2 regions of the Micromonospora sp. CV4 genome follow, and region 1 is predicted to be linked to the other one. Evidence: riboswitches for the same ligand, from Rfam matches in the RefSeq annotation. Region 1 holds a riboswitch; the other holds the start of a gene.

Region 1 (4,206 bases):
AGAGCTTGTCGAGATCGGCGAGGTCGGCGTGCAGGTCGACCTCCTCGACGGTCCACGTGTTGCGGATGGCGTCGCGGAACCGGTCGAAGAAGTGCGGGTAGCGCATCGGGCGGAGGGTGAGGTCCATCCCGGGGTCGAGCAGCATGTGCGTGGTCCTCGTGTCGGTGGTGGCGTCGGCGGCGGCGGTCACTGGCAGGCCTCGCACGACTCGGGGTTCTCCAGGGAGCAGGCCAGCGCCTCGGCGTCGGCCGTGGACGGCGCGACGAGAGCGACGGCAGTGGGCGCGACGGTGGCCTGCTGGATCCGGGTGGCCGGGCGGGACCGCAGGTAGTAGGTCGTCTTCAGGCCGGCCTTCCAGGCGTACAGGTACATCGAGGAGAGCTTGCCGATGGTGGGCGAGGCCAGGAACAGGTTCAGCGACTGCGACTGGTCGATGAACGGCGCGCGGGCGGCGGCCAGGTCGATCAGCGCCCGCTGCGGCAGCTCCCACGCGGTGCGGAACAGCTCGCGCACGGCGGCCGGCAGCTCCGCGATGTCCTGCACCGACCCCTCGGCCCGCTTGATCGCCGACCGGACCCGCTCGGTCCACAGGCCGCGGGCCTTCAGCTCGCGTACCAGAGCGGTGTTGACCTGGAGGAACTCGCCCGACAGGGTCTCGCGCTTGAACAGGTTGGACACCTGCGGCTCGACGCACTCGTAACACCCGGCGATGGAGGCGATGGTGGCGGTCGGGGCGACCGCCACCAGCAGCGAGTTGCGCAGCCCGTGGGCGGCCACCCGCTCGCGCAACGCGGTCCACCGGGCGGTCTGCGTACCCTCGACACCCCACAGGTCCGGCTGCAACCGGCCCCGCGCGGCCCTGGTCTGCCCGTACGCCGGATGCGCGCCGAAGGGGCGGGCCAGGTCGGCGGAGGTCTCCAGGGCGGTCAGGTACAGCTCCTCGCTGACCCGGGTGGACAGCTCCCGCGCCGCCGGGGAGTCGAACGGCAGCCGCAGCGCGAAGAACACGTCCTGCAGGCCCATCAGCCCGAGCCCGACCGGCCGCCAGCGGGGGTTGCTCGCCGCCGCCTGCGCGGTCGGGTAGTAGTTGATGTCGATGACCCGGTCGAGGAACGTCACCGCGGTACGGACCGTGGCGCGCAGCCGCTGCCAGTCGATGCCGCCGTCGGTGAGGTGCGCCGCGAGGTTCACCGAGCCGAGGTTGCACACGGCCGTCTCGGCGTCGCTGGACACCTCGATGATCTCGGTGCAGAGGTTGGACAGGTGCACCACGTTGCCCGGTTCGGCGGTCTGGTTGCACAGCCGGTTGGCCGCGTCCTTGAAGGTCATCCACCCGTTGCCGGTCTGGGCCAGGGTGCGCATCATCTTGCCGTACAGCTCCCGCGCCGGGACCTGCCGCACGTAGCGGCCCTGCGCCTCGGCCGCCCGGTACGCGGCGTCGAACTCGTCGCCCCACAGGTCGGGCAGCTCCGGCACCTCGTGCGGGTCGAACAGCGACCACACCTCGTCGGCCTCGACCCGGCGCATGAACTCGTCGGGGATCCAGTTGGCCAGGTTCAGGTTGTGGGTGCGCCGGGCGTCCTCGCCGGTGTTGTCCCGCAGTTGCAGGAACTCCTCGACGTCCGGGTGCCACGGCTCCAGGTAGACGCAGGCGGCGCCCTTGCGCCGGCCACCCTGGTTGACCGCGGCGACGCTCGCGTCCAGCGTGCGCAGCCACGGCACGATCCCGTTGGACTGCCCGTTGGTGCCGCGGATCAGCGCCCCCCGGGACCGGACCCGGGAGTACGCGATGCCGATGCCGCCGGCGAACTTGGACAGGTTGGCGACCTGGGCGTACCGCGCGTAGATCGAGTCCAACTCGTCGCGCGGGGAGTCGACCAGGTAGCAGGAGGACATCTGGGTGTGCCGGGTGCCGGAGTTGAACAGCGTCGGCGAGCTGGGCAGGTAGGCCAGGCTGGACATCAGCCGGTAGAAGTCGATCGCCTCGTCGGGCGTACGGGACAGGCCGCAGGCCACCCGCAGCAGCCAGTACTGCGGCGTTTCCAGCACCAGCCGGCTGGTCGGGTGGCGCAGCAGGTACCGGTCGTACACCGTGCGCAGGCCGAAGTACTCGAACCGCCGGTCGCCGTTCGGGTCGACGGCGTCGTCCAGCGTCCGGGCGTGGGCGGCGACGAAGGCGGCGGTCTCGTCGCCGATCAGTCCCTCGGCCTGGCCGATCCGGATCGCCGCGCTGAACGAGGTGATGCCCTGCCGGCGCACCTCCTTGTCGACGTAACCGGCCAGCAGACGGGCGGCCAGGCGCGAGTACTGCGGCTCCTCGCCGATCATCTCGGCCGCGGTCTGGATGGACAGCCGGTCCAGCTCCGCCGTCGTCGCACCGTCGTAGAGGCCGCTGATCGTCCGGGTCGCCACCCGCAGCGGGTCGACGTCGGTCAGGTCGTCGGTCCACCGCTCGACCGCACGGACGATCTTGTTGACGTCCACCGGTTCGCTGGCGCCGTCGCGCTTGCGGACGTGCATCTGCGTGCGCCGCCGGCCCGGCTGGGCGGTGTCGCCGCCGGTCGGGACCACCTGGGTGACTGTCACCACTCACTCCTCGCGAGTTCGAGACCTGATGGCCCTCGGACGCGAGGAGACAGACACCGGCGGACGCCACGCCGGGCGTGGGTCAGGGGGCGTCGGCCGTCCCACGCGGCGTCGGACCGCCGCACACCCGGGTGCGGGTGCGCGGCGCGCTGGCAGGTCTTCGGACTCGTGGGCACGACCGGGATCGCCGGTCTCCTACTGGCCGTCGCTTCCCAGGCCGCGTGGCGGCCCAGTGCTGATGACGGCGGTCGTTCCCACTCACCGCTGCGGGGCAGTCCCGGATTTCCACCAGGTTCCCTCTTGCCTCGACCACTGCGGATGAGCGGCCGAACCAGCTGCGCTCGACACCATATATAGGGACGACCTCGTTTGTCACACCCCACATGTCGGGGTCGGGCGTGTCGCGATCGGTGGCGACGGCCGTCATCGATCCGGGCTGGCCGGCGAGTGGTCGGTGGCTTGCGCAGCGCAACACCACCGACGGCGCGGGCCGTACGCCCTGCCCGCTGTGGGCGGGCCCTGACCCGGCCCGCCCACAGCGGTGTCCGCTACCCGGTGACGGTGAAGGGCTGCGCGACCCTGGTCACCGAGATGGCACCCGTCAGCGCGACGCTGGTCGGGCCGACCTTCGCCGCCCCGGGGACGCTGACCGTCGCGCCGGCGATGACGCCATCACCGTTCGCGCGCACCGTGCGGACCGCGAGGCCGTCACCGAAGCTGACCGTGACCTCCTCGTTCGGAGCGAAGCCGGCGCCGTCGACCGTGATCGACGTGCCCCGCGGTCCCGACGTGCTCGTCAACGCCGCCTGCGGTTCGTAGGTCGGCTTCTCCACCTTGTCGGTCACCTGGACGGTGGCCGTCGCCGGCGTCCGGGAGGACGCGCCGGTGGCGGTGACGGAGTACCGGCCGGGCGGCACGTCACCGGACGTCGCGACGGAGGCTCGTACCGCTCCCGCCGCCGAGGCCGCGACCGTGACGGTCCGCGCCGGACTGGTGCCGAGAGTCACCGTCACCCGCTCACCGGCCGCGAACCCGCTGCCGTTGACGGCGACCGCGTCACCGCTGGTGACAGTGGCGGACGACGACACCTCGATCGCCGGCTGAGACCCGCCACGCGCCACGGTCACCGTGAAGGTCGCGGTGCTGCTCGACACCGTGTCCCAGGCGGTGACGTGCACCGTGTAGGTGCCCTCCTGCGCGTAGGTGTGCCGTCCACTCAGCGCACCGTCCGAGCCGACCGTGACGTCGTCCGGAACCGTGCCGTCGCCCCACTGCACCCGGGCGCGGTAGCCCGTCGTGCCGGGAACGCCTCCGCGCACCGACCCGAGGGCGGCCGTGAGGACCTGACCGGCGTTGGCCGTCTGGTTGGCCGGTGCGGTGGTCACCAGCGCGGGGGCCGGTGTGCCGTCGTTCGCGATGGCGAACACGTGGATCCGGCCCGCCGAGCCGGGGTCGCCGGTCTGCGTCGGCAGGGTCACCGAGACCAGCGTCTTGCCCGCCGGGATCTGGTACGGCGCGGTGGCGAACAGGAACGGCTGCGCGCCGTCCCGGCTCGTGCCGCTCAACCGGTACGCGGCCTTGGCGACCACGATGTTGCCGTACGACGGGGTGCCGTTGGCG
Region 2 (4,206 bases), on a different contig from region 1:
GGCTGCAGCCCGGCGACGTCATCGCCGTGGCGGAGCGCAGCCGGGGCAAGGCCCCGTTCGTCGTCGCGGCCGCCGGGGCGCACGCCCCGGAGCGGCCAGCGCCGTACCTGGAGGTCAGCCTGACCGGCCTGACCGCTCGCCTGACCCGGGTCCCGCTGCGGCCGGAGGTTCCGGTGGTCTGTGACGAGCAGCTCGTCGTCGAGTACTACTCACGCTGAGCGAGGGGTCGGCCGCCCGCGACCGCCGCCGCGGGCTGCACCTCCGGTACGCGCGTCGACGCCTCCTGCGCGTCGCCGTCGAGCGGCGACGTCCCGGTCTCGCTGGCCGGAGGTTCGACGGCGACGCCAGGGCCCCTCGACAACCCCGCGCCGGGGGAGTGGCCGAGCCGAGCGAGACCCGTGCCGCCGCGTGGCATCGCGATCATTCCGGTCGCGGGGATCCTGATCGGCGGGGCGATGACCGCCACCTCGCTGGCCGGTCGCCGTGCGCTGGACGAGCTGACCAGCCGGCGCGGTGAGGTGGAGGCCGGCCTGGCCCTGGGCCTGCTGCCCCGGGACGCCGTGCTGCTGGTGTGCCGTCCGGCGGCCGGGCAGGCGCTGGTCCCGGCACTCGACCAGACACGGACGGTGGGCCTGGTGACCCTTCCGGGTGCGTTCGTCGGGGTGCTGCTCGGTGGGGCGAGCCCCCTCGCCGCCGGTGTGACGCAGTTGGTCGTGCTCGTCGGACTCCTCGCCGTCGAGGCCGTCGCTGTCGTCCTCACCGTCGAACTGGTCGCCCGTGGCCGGCTCCGACCCGCCGGATCGGGGCCGCGCCGGGCCGGTCGGGCCCGCGTCACGCCGTCGTTGGCCCGGGGACCCGCGGCCCGCCGGGAGGCGCCCTGACCGGTGCCCGTCTCAGTCGGCCCGCGGTGCGCTCAGCCGTAGCTGCCACCGTGCCCCGTGACCGGTGAGCCGGACCATCGCCAAAGGCTCGACATCCAGCTGCCGGAACGTCGCCAACGGCAGGTCGAGGGCGTGAACGACCGCGACCCGGATCACGATCGGATGGGTGACGGCGATGATCCGCTCGCCGCGCCCCCGCTGCGCGTCCAGCCAGCGGCCGACCCGGTCCCGGAGTGCCACGATCGACTCGCCCCCGTGCGGCGCCGCGTCCACCTCGGACAGCCATGCTTGCAGCGCCCGAGGCTGTTCGGCGCCGACCGCCTCCAGCGACCGTCCGGTCCAGTGGCCGTGGTCGCAGTCGGCCAGCGCCGCCTCGGCGCTCGGCGTCAGCCCGAGGGCGTACGCGGTCTCGATGGCCGCCGGCGCGGGACTGGACAGGCAGACCGCGTTGCCGCCCCGCCGGTCCCGCCCAGCGGAGGCCCGGGCGAGGGCGGCGCGTCGACCACCCTCGTCCAGGCTCTCGTTTCCCCCGCCGAACGTCGCCCGCCGCAGCGCGGCCGTGTGCCCGTGCGCGACCAGCCGCAGGCGGGTGGTGGTCACGTGCTCGGGGCTGCGGTGGCGGCCCTGCGGCGCCCGTCCTGGTTCATCAGGGCCGCGAACAGCAGCCCGATCCCCGTCCAGAGCACCACCTGGGTGCCGAGCGAGGCGAGCCGGAAGTCCCACAGCAGGGTCGCGGGGAAGTCGTCCGGGACCTCCTGGAAGGACGGCAGCACGACGTAGGCCACACCGGTCACCAGCAGGAACCCGCCGACGGCGGCCCCGGCGCGGAGCCACAGTGGCGCCGCGCCGCCGACCGACCGGTAACCCAGCGAGCCGGCCCACACCGCCACCAGGCCGAGTGCCACCATCAGCAGGTAGGTGCCGGTGCGCTGGTCGATGGTGGCCGGGTCGCCGACCGCCGGTGGATTCGCCGGGTACTTGACGAACGGCACGATCACCACGCCGAGCAGCGCGGCGCCGGCCAGCAGCAGACCCGACCGGCCGTCGTCGTACGCCCGCCGCCGACGGCAGAGCAGAACGTACGCGGTGGCCAGCAGGCCACCCATCGCCGCGCCGAACAGGCTGGTGGCCAGGAACAGACCGCCACGCTGCCCGTCCCTGCTGACCAGCGCGTCATCGTGATGGTGCCCACCGGCGGTGGGATCGGCGTGTGCCGCCGCGTCCTCGATCGCGATGGCCGCGTCGACGTGTGGTTCGCCGGCCACATAGGCGAACGTTCCGGCGAGGAGGCCGGCGACCAGGCCGGCGAGCAGTCCGCGGACGAGAACGGTGACGAACCGTGGTGCGGTGGTGGTGGTCAGTGGCACGGGACACCCAGCAGGTGCCGACCGTCGTGCATCAGCTCGTGCAGGTACATCCCGCTACGGGAGACCGCCCCCTGGTCGAAGGCGACAAGATAGGCCAGCAGGAGAAGCACGGCGACGGTGGCCAGGGCCGTCCACAGCAGACGGACGTTGCCAGCGGGCTGCACCAACGGCTGGCTGGACGTGGAGCTGGACATGATACGCAAACCTCCTCGGGGATGACGCGTCCCCATCGCAAGGCTGCGGACAACCGAGTGTCCTGGCTCGCGGACCCCGTGGGGACCGCTCACAGTGGCGCGACCGCGCCGGATTCACACCGGCTTCCCTCGCGTCGCCGCAGATAGTGGATCGACGGTATCGGCGCCGATCCGGCCGGTCAACCACGCCCCTTGTGACGCACGGCATCAGGTGAGTCGTGCGACCGCCGGCCGCGGACCGACCCAGGTCACGCCGTGGGCGTGAAAATTTCGGTCCACGTGCCGATGCCTTCCGAAAGCAGGACCCCATGATCGGTTCCATTCGGGATGCGGCAAAGGCCTTGACCAGTATGGAAACAACTCGTAACGTCCCGGCCATCGATCGACATTATCGGTCAGGCATCGAAAGTTCCGGAGCTTCCACCCATCGTCATGCGCCGTGACGCCGAGGGCGCGATCACCAGTCAGGGAGGCCGGACGTGGGCTCCGACATCGGACGAAACGTCACCATCGCGATGATCGCGCGGCTGGCCGGTGTCTCCGTACCCACGGTGTCCCGGGTCATCAACGGCCGCTCCGACGTCGCGCCGCAGACCCGGGAACGGGTCGAGGAACTGCTGACCCGGCACGGCTACCGCCGTCGCTCGTCGCCGAAGCGGACCGACGCCGCCCTGATCGACCTGGTCTTCAACGACCTCGACAGCCCATGGGCGGTGGAGATCATCCGCGGCGTCGAGGACGTCGCCCTGAGCAGCGGCGTCGGCACCGTCGTCTCGGCCATCCACTGGCGCATCTCCTCGGCCAAACAGTGGCTCGACAACATGCGCACCCGCTCCACCGACGGGGTCATCTTCGTGACCTCGATGGTGAATCCGCCGCTCCAGGCCGAGCTGAGCCGGCTCCACCTGCCAGTGGTCATCGTCGACCCCGCCGGCGTGGACCCACGGGCGGCGCCCACCATCGGCGCCACCAACTGGGCGGGCAGCCTGAGCGCCAACCAGTACCTGCTCGGCCTCGGCCACCGACGCATCGGCTTCATCGCCGGTCCACCGCACCTGATGTGCAGCCGGGCCCGGTTGGACGGCTACCGCGCCGCTCTCGCCGCCGCCGGCATCGCCCTCGACGACGCCCTGATCCGCCCCGGCAACTTCTACCACGAGGCCGGCTACACCGCCGGTACGCAGCTGCTGTCCCTGCCCGACCCGCCCACCGCCATCTTCGCCGCCAGCGACCAGATGGCGCTCGGCGTCTACGAGGCGGTCCGCAAACGTGGCCTACGGGTGCCCGGCGACATCAGCGTGGTCGGCTTCGACGATCTGCCCGAGGTCCAGTGGTGCTCCCCGCCGCTGACCACGGTTCGCCAACCTCTGGCCAAGATGGGCATGCTGGCCGCGCGTACCGTGCTGCGCCTCGCCGCCGGCGAGACGATCGAGAGCCCGCGCGTCGAACTCGCCACCGACCTCATCGAACGCGACAGCGCCGCCGCGCCCCGGCACCGCTGACGCGGACACCGGCTCGCAGCCGCCGCGTCCGAGTGGGCCGGGACACCTGTCGTCGTCAGCAGATCGTCATCAGCCGGTCGTCGTCAGCCGGTCCGGAGAGCGTCGTCGACGCCGGTCTCGCGGCGGCCGAGATGGGCCGGGTCACGGCCGGAGAGCAGGTCCAGGGCCGCCTTCAGGCAGGCACCGTACTCGCGGGTGGAGCTGACCCGCCACGGCCGGGCGTACCGCTTCATGGTCTCGTCGCCGACGCCGTTGGCGTCGA

What was found. A riboswitch is a leader RNA that binds a small molecule or an ion and turns the genes downstream of it on or off. The one in region 1 is predicted to bind cobalamin.
Region 2: linked by a shared signal. The riboswitch ahead of EAD98_RS10205 (CbtB-domain containing protein) and the one ahead of EAD98_RS07605 (ribonucleoside-diphosphate reductase subunit alpha) in region 1 are both predicted to bind cobalamin.

Annotation. Positions count from the first base shown of each region.
Region 1 covers NZ_RCVI01000204.1:25,164-29,369, forward strand. Annotated here, with positions in the region: gene EAD98_RS07600 (ribonucleotide-diphosphate reductase subunit beta) at 1-145, opposite strand, end outside; gene EAD98_RS07605 (ribonucleoside-diphosphate reductase subunit alpha) at 187-2,520, opposite strand; cobalamin riboswitch at 2,720-2,937, opposite strand; gene EAD98_RS07610 (GH92 family glycosyl hydrolase) at 3,135-4,206, opposite strand, start outside.
Region 2 covers NZ_RCVI01000226.1:47,605-51,810, reverse strand. Annotated here, with positions in the region: gene rpsD (30S ribosomal protein S4) at 1-218, shown strand, start outside; gene EAD98_RS10220 (ABC transporter permease) at 399-881, shown strand; gene EAD98_RS10215 (histidine phosphatase family protein) at 894-1,481, opposite strand; gene EAD98_RS10210 (CbtA family protein) at 1,478-2,248, opposite strand; gene EAD98_RS10205 (CbtB-domain containing protein) at 2,239-2,442, opposite strand; cobalamin riboswitch at 2,476-2,622, opposite strand; gene EAD98_RS10200 (LacI family DNA-binding transcriptional regulator) at 2,922-3,944, shown strand; gene EAD98_RS10195 (vancomycin high temperature exclusion protein) at 4,028-4,206, opposite strand, start outside.